DNA from 4 places in the Neobacillus sp. NPDC058068 genome. Region 3 is predicted to be linked to each of the others. Evidence: riboswitches for the same ligand, from Rfam matches in the RefSeq annotation. Region 3 holds a riboswitch; each other region holds the start of a gene.
The links. Region 3 has a riboswitch for S-adenosylmethionine ahead of ACFVSW_RS15730 (homoserine dehydrogenase). Riboswitches for the same ligand answer to the same signal wherever they lie in the genome.
Positions count from the first base shown of each region.

Region 1: linked by a shared signal. The riboswitch ahead of ACFVSW_RS06520 (methionine biosynthesis PLP-dependent protein) and the one ahead of ACFVSW_RS15730 (homoserine dehydrogenase) in region 3 are both predicted to bind S-adenosylmethionine.
Region 2: linked by a shared signal. The riboswitch ahead of ACFVSW_RS13045 (YezD family protein) and the one ahead of ACFVSW_RS15730 (homoserine dehydrogenase) in region 3 are both predicted to bind S-adenosylmethionine.
Region 4: linked by a shared signal. The riboswitch ahead of ACFVSW_RS27265 (sugar ABC transporter substrate-binding protein) and the one ahead of ACFVSW_RS15730 (homoserine dehydrogenase) in region 3 are both predicted to bind S-adenosylmethionine.

Region 1 covers NZ_JBHVSI010000004.1:149,323-152,464, forward strand. The annotation lists gene ACFVSW_RS06510 (polysaccharide biosynthesis protein) at 1-580, opposite strand, end outside; gene ACFVSW_RS06515 (helix-turn-helix domain-containing protein) at 1,150-1,521, shown strand; SAM riboswitch class I at 1,571-1,688, shown strand; gene ACFVSW_RS06520 (methionine biosynthesis PLP-dependent protein) at 1,802-2,914, shown strand; gene metC (cystathionine beta-lyase) at 2,914-3,142, shown strand, end outside.
Region 2 covers NZ_JBHVSI010000010.1:45,079-48,220, forward strand. The annotation lists gene ACFVSW_RS13035 (sulfate permease) at 1-418, opposite strand, end outside; gene ACFVSW_RS13040 (phosphoadenylyl-sulfate reductase) at 433-1,149, opposite strand; gene ACFVSW_RS13045 (YezD family protein) at 1,309-1,464, opposite strand; SAM riboswitch class I at 1,536-1,637, opposite strand; gene ACFVSW_RS13050 (hypothetical protein) at 1,903-2,166, opposite strand; gene ACFVSW_RS13055 (SRPBCC family protein) at 2,369-2,836, opposite strand.
Region 3 covers NZ_JBHVSI010000012.1:182,325-185,466, forward strand. The annotation lists gene ACFVSW_RS15725 (galactosyltransferase-related protein) at 1-1,078, shown strand, start outside; SAM riboswitch class I at 1,195-1,306, shown strand; gene ACFVSW_RS15730 (homoserine dehydrogenase) at 1,378-2,610, shown strand; gene ACFVSW_RS15735 (DoxX family protein) at 3,134-3,142, shown strand, end outside.
Region 4 covers NZ_JBHVSI010000040.1:8,046-11,187, forward strand. The annotation lists gene ACFVSW_RS27260 (sugar ABC transporter ATP-binding protein) at 1-809, opposite strand, end outside; gene ACFVSW_RS27265 (sugar ABC transporter substrate-binding protein) at 894-2,009, opposite strand; SAM riboswitch class I at 2,137-2,245, opposite strand; gene ACFVSW_RS27270 (MFS transporter) at 2,508-3,142, shown strand, end outside.

The DNA of each region.
Region 1 (3,142 bases), on a different contig from region 3:
TCTCTTCTATAGAGCTTACCCCGCCGAGGACCGGGATTCCTAATATATCTAATTTTTGTTTATTCAAGTCATCATCAATAAATCCTACCGGAAGAAGATGGGTCTCTTGACTTTTTAACAGCTGCCTTGCCACCATCGCACCTGCCGAGCCGGCCCCAACAATGAGTGTTCGTTTTTTATTTTGAATTTTGTTCATAAAGGTATCGCGGTACACTCTCCAGCAAAACCTAGAACCGCCAATTAGCAAGATATTAACTGACCACGTTACACCCAGCAGCCTAATCGGAATATCATAGAGGATCAGCTGCGCCAGTAGTGCTGTCAAAAGTATTGAAGATGTCACAATTTTAAAGATAATTAATAACTCTCCAACACTTGCATATTCCCATGCCTTTTTATACAGCTTAAAAACCAATGAAAAAATATGGTGGCTAATCAAGATGGATAATGTGATGACCATCATTGGAACATGAATGACATAAACAGCAGCATCGACCAAGAACCTGCTGACAAAAATGGCTGTTATGACAATACATGAATCTACTAAAAAGAATATAGACATCCTTTGCCGATAGGTCATTTTCTCCCCCCTTTTAATTTCTATTCATTTTAAAAGATTAAAAGTTTTGATTATAGCGGCTTTCATAGCCATTATCATCAAAACCTTTAATCATTTGATTTGGGGCATCTAACCCCTCCTCACATCACACTCTTGACGACTAGCGTCTAAGGTTAATAACCCACAGTATGACCGAGTGCCTTCATTGATAGCGGTAAGAAGGCATCACCAAAAGAAAATTTGTACACCCTAATTTTAATTCTTTATAAAGAACAAGTCAATTTATTATTTGTATTACATTTCATTAATAATAATTCCATTTAGTTTATAAAAAGTCTGTGTAACCCTTGAGGTTCAGCGGAGTAATAGGATTAATCATTCCTCTATATAATATTTACGCACTAGGAAAATATATCTGTTTATTAAAATTTATCTTAAGTCAACAAATCAATTCTTTAAAAAGAACGAATTCTGGTTTATAATATCAGTAATATGACATAGTTTCATAATATTTACGTCAACAATTCGCAGCCGATAGCTACGCAATCTTTTATACATACACATTAAAATTTGTTTAAAAGGAGAAGCCTATGATTGGAACACGAATTAAAGAAGTACGAGAGCAAAACGGTTATACCCTTACGGAGCTTGCTGACCTTGCCAATGTCTCTAAATCCTATTTGAGCAATATCGAGCGGAGCCTTAATAAAAATCCATCTATTCATTTTCTAATGAAGATTGCCAAACCGTTACATGTTTCAATTGAATATTTATTGACTGGAATCGATCAATTAGATACCGAGTTGAATGCAAATGGGAAAGAGCTTCTGGACAAAGAGTGGAAGCGAATAATCGAAAAGGCTATTATAGATGGTATGAATAAAGAGGATTTTATCGAATATATAAATTTTATTAAATTTAAAAACTGGGAAAAAAATAATAAGTTGATTAAAACCGATTGACATACCGCCTTCCATGTAGTAAGTTTTATAAATAATCTAAATAATTGATTTCTTATCAAGAGAGGTTGAGGGAATGGCCCTGCGACGCCTCAGCAACCATCAATGGTTTCAACCATTGAAAAGGTGCTAAGTCCTGCAAATTAGTTTGCTAATTTGCGAGATAAGAAGAATGACAATTTGGTCGTATTTACAAAAGTCTTCTTCTTATAGAAGGCTTTTTTTATTGGAAAAGCGGAAGCTCTCGCAGTTGGCCATTCCCATCATTAAAGGAGTGTGCAGCATGTACAAAATCGAAACGAAACTGGCGCAAATTGGAAATCGCAGTGAGACAGTGACTGGAACGGTGAATCCGCCGATTTATTTTTCAACGGCTTACCGACACGCAGGAATTGGGCAATCAACCGGCTTTGACTATATTCGTACTGGAAACCCCACAAGACAAATTCTTGAAAAGGCAATTGCTGATTTAGAACACGGTGACCAAGGATTTGCCTGCAGCTCTGGTATGGCGGCCATTTTCACAGTGCTTTCATTGTTCCAATCTGGTGATGAATGGTTAGTGAGCGAAGATTTATATGGGGGTACCTATCGCTTGTTAGAACAAGGATTTAAGAAGTGGGGCTTAAAAACGCAATATGTAAATACGTGTTGTCCGGAAGAGGTCGAACGCAGGATTACTCCTTCAACAAAAGCCATCTTTCTGGAGACTCCCACAAATCCCCTGATGCAGCAAGCAGATATTGCCGCGATCTCAGAAATTGCTAAGAGACACGGTGCGTTACTGATTGTTGACAACACATTTTATACTCCATTATTGCAGCAGCCAATCCTGCTAGGAGCCGATATTGTCATCCATAGCGCGACTAAGTATTTAGGAGGCCATAATGATGTGCTGGCAGGACTTATCGTTGCCAAGGGAAAAGACATTTGTGAAGGATTAGCCCTTCATCATAACGGTGCCGGCGGTGTGTTAAGTCCGTTTGATGCTTGGGTGTTAATGCGCGGAATGAAAACGTTGGCGCTGCGGATGGAACGCCATGAGAAAAATGCAAAGGCGATTGTCGAATACCTTTCCAAACATGAAAGTATTGCAGATGTTCTCTACCCTGGTAAAGGCGGAATGGTGTCCTTCCGATTGCAAGAAGAAGCATGGGTAAATCCATTCCTTCAAAATATAGCTCTAATTACTTTTGCTGAAAGCCTTGGCGGCACGGAGAGTTTAATTACCTATCCAGCGACACAAACCCATGCGGATATTCCAGAAGAAATTCGCCTGCAGCAAGGTGTCGACAATTGTTTATTACGTTTTTCTGTTGGAATTGAAGATGCCGGTGATTTAATTCAAGATCTAGAGCAAGCTTTAGCTAAAATTACAGAAGGAGTGATTGCCTAATGGCTCGCGTCGAATATAGCTTTCAAACAAAACTCCTTCATAATCAGCACAAAGTCGATCCAGCTACAGGGGCTGTAAGTGTACCAATCCAACATGCCTCTACTTTCCACCAATCTGATTTCGATCAGTTTGGCAAGTACGATTATGGCCGCAGTTTAAATCCGACAAGAGAGGCGCTTGAGGATGTGATTGCGGAACTCGAGGGCGGACTAAAAGGATTTGCCTTTT
Region 2 (3,142 bases), on a different contig from region 3:
AAAACGCTGTAAAAGGTGTAAGCAGCCAAAACAACATAATCCAGACAAGCTTACCGACAAACACAGATTGGTAAACAATCCCGGCACCAACGACAGATCCAACTGCCACTTCACTGGTAGAAAGTGGAATACCAAAAATATTGGCCAAAAACAATGATAATGCCGCTGATGCTAATACGATTAAGGCTACAGGCACGGTAAATGTACTAGATGGGACAATCCCGCTGCCAATCGTTTTGACTACTTCACCGCCGCCAAGCCAAGCACCAAGGAACACGGCGATACTGCACAGCAGTAAGGCCAGCCGTTTTTTCACGACACCGGCTCCATAGGCGATTCCCATCGAAGCCGCCGCACCACTGGCACCAATATTTATTGCAAAAAATAACCCAATTGTTATCGCAATAATTGTAAGCAAAGCTTTAGCCCTCCCTATTTGCTGTGTAAGCCACACTCCGTTTTGCCGCTTCCAACCCAGCGTCCCGCACGTGAGTCCCCATCAGCTGCAGCCCGTTGGGTACAAGGAAAACAGCCAATGCTTGGATATTGATGGTCATGCAGGGTGTTGTACGGGAGCTCGTGTCCCCTGATGTAGCTCCAAACCTCATCCCATGTCCAGTGAATCAAAGGACAGATTTTGATGTTCCTGAATTTTTCATCTTTATTAAGAAATTCAGTGCTCGCTCTTGACGGTGACTGTTCCCTGCGAAGCCCCGAGATCCACGCTTGTTTTCCCGTTAATGCTTCCCTTAACGGAATAACCTTGCGAATCATGCAGCACTGGTTAGGGTCACCCTTCCATAACGCCGAACCATATTGTTCCGCTTGTTCATCGAGACTTAACTTCGGTTGTTTTCGCTCTATCCTTAACGACGGGAATCGAGCTTCAATCTTGTCTATGACCTCATATGTTTCTGGGAAATGCAGTCCCGTATCTAAAAAAACAATCCGGGCATCCGCTTTAATTTGCTGGATGAGGTCAATCAAAACAATCGCTTCAGCCCCGAAACTGGACGCATACACAATTTCCTCGGATTGGTAAGCCCGGTAAGCCCACTCCAGCACAGAAAGGGCCCCCTTGGTTTTATCCTCAATTGGGAAAGTATCAGATATTTGCTGCCAGTTTTGATACGTTATTACTTCAGTCATGACTTAATGCCTCCTTTATCACTAAAACTAAATTGAGTTTCATCTATCGAAAAACGAATCAGTTATTCCTGTCTGAAAAATATTCGCTCCGTCCGAAATTCCACAAAAAAAGGCAGTCTTCCACTTTGATAAAGTGAAGACCGCCTCTAGTTTGTCTAGTCAGCGATGCTTATTCGGTTTAAGACGAACCTTTTCATTTTTCTCTATTTGGACAATTTTTCCATCCTGAACAACTAAGGTGATCGAGCCATATTTTAAGGTCTCCATCATTTTCTCAATATGTGCGATCAGTTCTTCCTTTTCATCTGCCTTCAGTTTGATCCGTCTCCTTTCAAAAAAAAACGTCTTCCCCATCAAGGAAAGGCGTTAGAACTACCACAGTTAACACCTTATCTCCCAAAATGAAGGTCATTTTGCTGGAATTGGCACCTTGCTTTGCAGGTTGCCGGGCTTCATTGGACCAGTTCCTCAGCCACTCTAGATAAGAATTGAATGATTAATGAAATTAATCCTACCATGCCAATGGGTTTAATGTAAATAGGAAAACTAAATATTTTAAAAATTCTTTTTAATGGACTCAGTCTCCCGGTCAATTAACCTGTTAATTTGTTGGGGGACTGGCTCTGTTTATCAAATTCATAAAAACGGGCTACTTGGTTTATGGAATTCAAAAAACCCCGTATCTTATAAAAGTAGAATCGGGGAATATAATATATGGAAATAGGTATATTTGTGGATTATTTTTGGAGAGACTTAGTTGTTTTTTAACTTGTAAATTTCCCTGGAGTGTTCAGAAATTTTTCGATCATAAAATTCAAGGTCAAATTTTGTCGCCATAGAACTTTTGATTTCTTTGACATCTTCTACGACAGTGTCCACCTTCGTTTCAAGGGCATCTATTCTTTGGTTTGTTTCAGAAATCTTAACATTCGTGGCAGCTACGGTATTAATTACTTGATTTACTTTTTGGTCCAGACTATCAAGCTTGTCCAATATCAACTTGAGTGTTTTTTCCATCTATTTTCACCTCCTTCGTTTATTGCTTATAGTATAGCAGATTTATGTAGATATTTGTCGATGGATTTCAAATTATTTGGATAAAAATGGGAGTGCGTGATACATTCTTCAAGAAGGACGGGACTAACAAATTAGAAATCTATTTTCCTTAACTATAAAACTGGTACCTCTCCCCCACTCCACTGCAGAGAAGAGGCACCGTTTATCTGCTGCCCCTTTTCAATTGATAAAGCCGCCTCTTTATTTCCTTTTCCATCTTTAGAAAAAAACTTTCTAAACTCTTTTTCGCCCCTGCCGCTAAAATGCGCTCTCCTGCCAAAGAAAGTGCACCCATTACCTGAGCATCAGCACTAAAGGTTAATTTGGTCGTACCCTGGGATTCTTCCATCAAGATATCAATTGTAGTATCAATCTCGCCAAGATTCCCTTTCCCTTTCACGATCAAGCGATAGTAAGAAGGTGATTTTTCTATATTCCGCCAGATTTCAAATATAAAAACATCTTCAATCGGGCCGATGTTAATCTCGAGCTCGGCTTGGTAAAATCCTTTTGCCTTTTCTATGAATGATTTACAACCCGGCAGCGAGTTCCGAAGGATGTTTTCATCCTTTAATTCCCTCCATACAATGCCCTTTGGTAATCCGAAGGTATATCCGTATTCGATTTTCAAGTGTTTCCCCCCAATTAACAACTCTGAATTACCCCATTCTCCATTCGTTTATTTTTATTCAAATCGGGGGAAAGTTGTTAAAAAATGGAGTTCTGCACGCCCGCTTAATAACGTCTGGCGCTATTATCATTTGTATAGTTATCCATTCATGAAAAACCATCCTTAACCCAATTAATTTCCAATATTTTTCCATATCGCAGCTGATTTCTCCTCATGAACATTCCTCCTGTTAACAAATTTTTGATGATTGATTGGGTATTTTGCTATACTTTTCCTAATGATAGTTTTCCAAAGAAAATCAAGGTG
Region 3 (3,142 bases):
TGATAATTTAGGGATCCCTGTATGTCCCTCCAGCCGAAAGTTGGAGCGGGGATTCACGACCATTTATTTTCTTGAAACCATGGAATGGCTCGAAGAGACGGGGATGGATTATGAATATTTAATCAATATTGATTCTGATGCCTTGTTTATCAGAAAAGGATATGAAGAATTCATTGAGAAACAAATGAGAGATACCGACTATATGGCGGTAAAACTGCGGATTCCTGAAGAAGATTGGTATATTGGAAATGAATTAAAGAAGGATTTAAATAGATGGAAGAATCTATTTAATGTAAATCCATTCTACGGAATTTTCAATGTTGGTCAAGTTTTCAACAAATCGCTTGTTAAAGCCTTACTTCAACCCGAAAGAAAGGATAAGCTAAAAAGTGCACTGCTAAAAACGGTATCTTTCGGAACAGATGAAATCTTTTTTGTTAACATGGCAAAGGAATTGGGATTCCGTATCAAAAGTTATCCAAACAAAACAGACGAAATGGTGATTCGCTACCGTCCATACCTTACATTAGATGAAATAGTTTATAGCCTTAATGATATTAGTGAAAGTTGGTTGTTCCATCCAATTGACCGTGATATCAAAGATTTGGCTAGAAATTTGATTAAGCATCATGGATCAGAATATGAAACTAAAAGATATCGAAGTAAAAGCTTTCCATGGTATGAAAGTAATCCGGAAGCGTTTATGCCTTCAATACCTATTACTAGTAGTTTTGGAAATAAGGAGCTAATCGTGAGATCTGGTAATTTCCTGTGCCACTACTGGGAAGATTCACGAACAAGAAAATGGTACAAGAGTGAAACCTTTGCTAAAGGTGTAATTGGTACCCCCGTATGGATTGAAACTGATTCAGGAAGGTTTGAGGTTGTATGTAGATTAGCCTCAGGGGGGATTGGGTTATGGTGGAGGGACAATAATCAAAAAGGATATCCATGGTATGGACCCTCACTAATTATTAGTCAGGATGTCGAACCGATTATGATTACCAAACTTGAGGATGGATCAATCTTATTAATTTGTAAATATGGTGATAGATTTGGTTATTGGACAAGTCATTAAAAAAGAAAGTCTTAATTTCAAAAAATTTTTAGATGTGGATTCCGAATTTATTGACACTTCAAATTGTTTCGACTAAAATGAATTCTAATAATAAAATGGTGACGCATAAATATATACTCTTATCCAGAGCGGCGGAGGGACTAGGCCCGATGAAGCCCGGCAACCTTCAAGGTATTCCTTGAAAAGGTGCTAATTCCTGCAGGTTATTTTTAACCTGACAGATAAGAGGAGGAAATGAACCCTCTTCTTATGGAAGAGGGTTTTTTGCTTATCATTAAATCTAAAGGGGTGGATTAACCATGAGTGCAATAAAAGTAGCAATTCTTGGTTTTGGAACTGTTGGTGAAGGGGTTTATCGGACCATACAATCCCATTCGGAAGAGTTAACAGCTGTTTTAGGAAAAAAGGTGGAGGTAGCTGCTGTCCTCATTAAAAACAAGCAAAAGGAAAGGGAAATAAATGAAGATGTACTTGTTACGACGGATTATGAAGAAATCCTAGAGCTGCCCCAGCTTGATATTGTGGTCGAAGCCATTGTCGACAAAGAACCAACGTTTACATTTTTGAAAAAAGCAATCGAGCGCGGCTGTCACATTATTACAGCCAATAAAGAAATGTTTGCCCACCACGGGAAAGAGCTGTTCGCGCTCGCAGAAGAGCATCATGTTTCTATTGGTTTTGAAGCAACGGTGGCTGGGGGAATTCCGGTTATTCAAACGCTAAGGCAGTTATTAAAAATAAATCGTGTCCAGCAAGTCCAAGGAATTCTTAACGGGACATCAAATTTCATTTTGACGGAAATGCGCGTGAAAAAGCAGTCATTTGCTGAAAGCTTACTCTCGGCACAAGTGAATGGCTATGCGGAAGCGGATCCAACTAATGACGTTGAAGGCTATGATGCTTTTTATAAAACGATGATCCTGAGCCGTATCGCTTTTGGGGAAGAACCGATTTGGCTGGATGTCGAGCGGGAGGGGATTACTTCAATAACTAGTAAATTAATTGAAGCCGCTGAAAAATTAGGCCTTCGATTCAAACATATTGCAAGTCTTACTAGGGCAGGGGGTCAAATAAAGTCATCGGTTAAACCTGTTCTGGTTGGAAATGAACACCCATTCTATCATGTGGAGGGAGTAGAGAATGCTGTAAATGTTTTCTCGGATATAGTCGGAAGAATCACCCTCCAGGGGCCAGGTGCCGGTATGTATCCCACTGCAAGTGCGGTAATTGAAGATTTGGTGTATGTCTGTCAAAGTAAGCCTGCCAAAAGTAGTGTGACTCCTCCTCCCACAGCCATTTCGGAACCGGAAAATCCGCAGGGAAAAGAAACTTGGCTTGTATATGGACTTGCCAAGAAACAACTAAACACGTCGATTTTGTGGATTGAACAGGTTTCTGATGGGACGTATATCATCCAGGCGACTAAGAAAGATGTTGAACAGCTGGTCCGTAAACAAAATGTACTAGGCTATTATCCTATATTGGGAGAATATAACGTGGAAAAGAAAGATGAAGTATTAACAGCACTTTAATTCAAATGGGTTGTTGAACGTGAAGGACGAATCTAATCAATATTTAAAGAGGTGCGCAGGGCAAGAAAAGCCATATGCCGCCTCTTTTTTACAAAGATAAGAAAGTATAAATTTTTGACTTTGAGAATTGTCCAGCTCCAGCGCCCTAGCGGCTAATGTCCTTCGCTCTCCGCCCTACGATAAGTCAACATCGAATCGCCTCCGGCTTTTCGTGTTTCCTTTATCTCAGTTGGAGCGCTCCAGGCCATACGCCGCTGACCAGGGCGCTTACGCTTTTCTTATACTTGGTAAGTTCACATTCTATTCAAATTTCTAACATTAATATGTTAATAAACTGTGAAAGTCGTTGTCAATTTACTTCAAGGGGAGTATATTAAGAGTGTAGAGAAGATAGTGAAACAATTCACAAACTTCACTGCAAGATACAGCTAGCTGAACAGCCCCTTCATCGAAAAGGGGAATAGAAATTTTATTTTACATTAACTTGTGAAACATTTCACAAAAATAATAGGAGATGATTGTGATGAGGTGG
Region 4 (3,142 bases), on a different contig from region 3:
AAGTTTTTAATTTTTTCTCTATCAGAAAGTCCTTTCACTTCTAGGACGCTGTTTCCAATGGTCGTATTCCTTTCGGGAAACTGCTCCTCCAGCTTTTGACCAAGCATATGCTCAACCACTTTATTGGAAGTTGTGGCGGCAACCTGCTCTTTCACAACAAATTCACCATTTCGCATAACCGTCACTTCATCGCAGATTTCAAATATTTCCGGCAGGCGGTGTGAGATAAAAATAATCCCTACATCTTGTTTAACTAGTTCCCGAGTAATCCGAAAAAGTTCGCTCGTTTCGGTATGGCTCAATGGTGCAGTCGGCTCATCTAAAATAAGAAACTTGCACTTATTGGAAACTGCTCTAGCGATTAAAATCATTTGTTTTTCAGCAAGTGACAACTCGCTCACCAGCGTCTTCGTTGAAAGTCTAATATTCATACCGGACAAGATTTGCGCCGCTTTTTGATGAAGCTTATTCCATTTCATCCATTGTCGTTTTCCCATGTTATGAACAGTGTCCAGCAGCATAATATTTTCAGCCACGGTTAAATACGGAATAAGGGCCGTATCAACCTCCTGGTAAACAATTTGAATACCAGCATCCTGGGCATTTTTCGGGGAACGAATCTTCAGGTTTTGCCCATCCATCGATATCTCGCCGGTATAGTGGTCATAGGCTCCGGAGAGAACCTTCATTAACGTTGATTTCCCTGCACCATTCGCCCCAATCAATGCCTGAATTTTCCCCGTTTCCATCGAAAAATTAACCTGGTTTAACGCCTTTACGCCTGGAAATTCAATTGAGATGTTTTTCATTGCCAATGTTGAACTCGTCAAAATGCCACCCCCTATCAAAACGACACTCTCTTAATCGATTGAATAAGAGAGTGCCAGCTGGAATTATTTTTTATAATGCTTCTTTAACGTTTTCATCCACTCTTCTTCAAATGCCGTAGACTCACCCCAGCCTGGGATGATTTTTGAAAGATTAACCATGTTCACTGGATCCTTGGAGTCCTGCAGGTTTTTTTGAGAAACAAGTGATGCTTCTAAGTCATAGGTTTTTGGTGTTTCTTCGCCAGCCAGTTTTTTCGCAAGTATTCTCAAATCGACAGCGCCGATTAATTTAGGATCGACAGCCGCTGTATACTTCCAGGCACTGCCTTTTCTTTGGATATCCTGCAGGTCTGCATTGGAAACATCAATTCCAAAGATTTTCACTTCTTCACGGCCTGCTTCTTTAAGCGCACGTGCTGCACCAATCGCAAAAGCATCCCACGTAGCAAAGATAGCGTCAAGCTTGCCCTTAGGGTATTTGTTCAACATCGCCGCAACGGCATTTTGCGTTTGCACACTTGTATCCGCTGCTGCTACGCCAAAGCGTTCCACTTCTTTAAGCCCGGGGTTTTTCGCAAGCACATCCTGATAAACTTTGTTCCGACGGACCATTGGCGGGAAGCCGTCTACCCAAAGATAAGCAATATTGGCTTTACCCTTCGTATCCTTTACGAGCTGGTCAAGTGCTAAGGTCGCTAATGCTTCATCATCCTGAGACGTAAGCGTCACACCTTCAACATTCGCCAGGTTTGGATTCGAGTCAAATGCAACAACATGTTTTCCTTTTTCTACGATTTTCTTTACATCGTTTACTGTGGCATCGTCGTCACCGTGTGAAATGATAAATCCATCATAATTCTGATCTAATGCCTGATTGATGGCATCGTGGAATTTCGCTGTGTCCCCATTTGCGGTAAACACGTCTACTTTTATCCCTAATGCTTCTCCTTCTTCTTTTGCCCCGGCTAAGAATTGGGCTGTATGGTCGTCACCGCCAATTTTACGAATGACCTTGATTTTCAACTGATCCCCTTTGGAAAATGCCTCCGGTACCCCTTCAAGTGAAACCTTTTTATTGCCGCTTGCCTGTTTTGTTTCCCCGCCAGAAGCACAGCCAGTTAGTAATAGCGTTGCCGCCAATGCTGATACGAACGTACTTTTTAATAAATTCCTTTTCATTTTTAAAGCTCCTCCTTTTTGTTCTTACCAATACACCGTTACTCCTATTGGAAAAGTTTGTTTTTAGGTAAAATAAAAAACCTCTCCAGAAAAGAGAGGTTTCATCACAAATAGAAGGATTACTCCTCTCTTATCTTTCAAAACAAAAAATTGTTTTGCAGGATTTAGCACCAATTCCTTGTCGGAACGGTTGCTGGGCGTCATCGGGCCAGTCCCTCTGCCACTCTTGATAAGAGAACGTATTATTCATTTAAAGTATTAAACTTAATTTAAACTCCTATTAATAAGTTGTCAATAGTGTTTTGAATATTTCTACTTAAAAAATATTCAAAACACTTGCATGTAGGGGAAAATAAAGCAAAGTTTCAAAGTAAGACCTATCCCTTTATAATCATCAGAAACTTCGGTATGATAATATTTAGGGAACCGAAATAACTTTAGAAAGAAGTGTTTAATAGCGTGAACCAGCAGGAAAGTGCCAAACGTAATTTACTGATCATGTGGTTTGCCAACTTCTTTGTAGCCGGAAGTATGACGATGGTTATGCCGTTTATTTCGTTGTACATTGAGTCGTTTGGGGATTTTTCCGAAAAATATGTCCAGCATTGGTCAGGGTTAACGTTTGCGATTACATTTGTTTCCGCCTTCCTTTTTTCACCGATTTGGGGGAGAATTGGCGACCGCTATGGGAGGAAAAAAATTCTTATTTTTTCCGGATTAGGAATGGCATTCTCGATTTTTCTTATAGGATATGTCCATTCCGTTTGGCAGCTTTTTATGCTGCGATTTTTCATGGGATTCTTTTCGGGATTTATCCCGATGTCACAAGCTTTCATTTCCACACAAACACCGAAACAGATTGCTGGACGGGTCCTTGGTACATTGCAAACCGGCAGCATCACAGGTTCGTTGTTAGGGCCAATGTTAGGCGGAATATTGGCAGATTCCCTTGGCTATTCTACCACCTTTAAATGGACCTCCATTTCCATATTCATTTCTGCGCTACTTGTCATTGCCACAAAAGAATTCCTGCTTGAAGCCAAAAAGGGTGCCAAAACCCATTATTCAAGCAAGGAAGTATTGAAGCATATTACTCGCAATCCCGTGTTATTAACCGTGCTGCTAATCTCTGC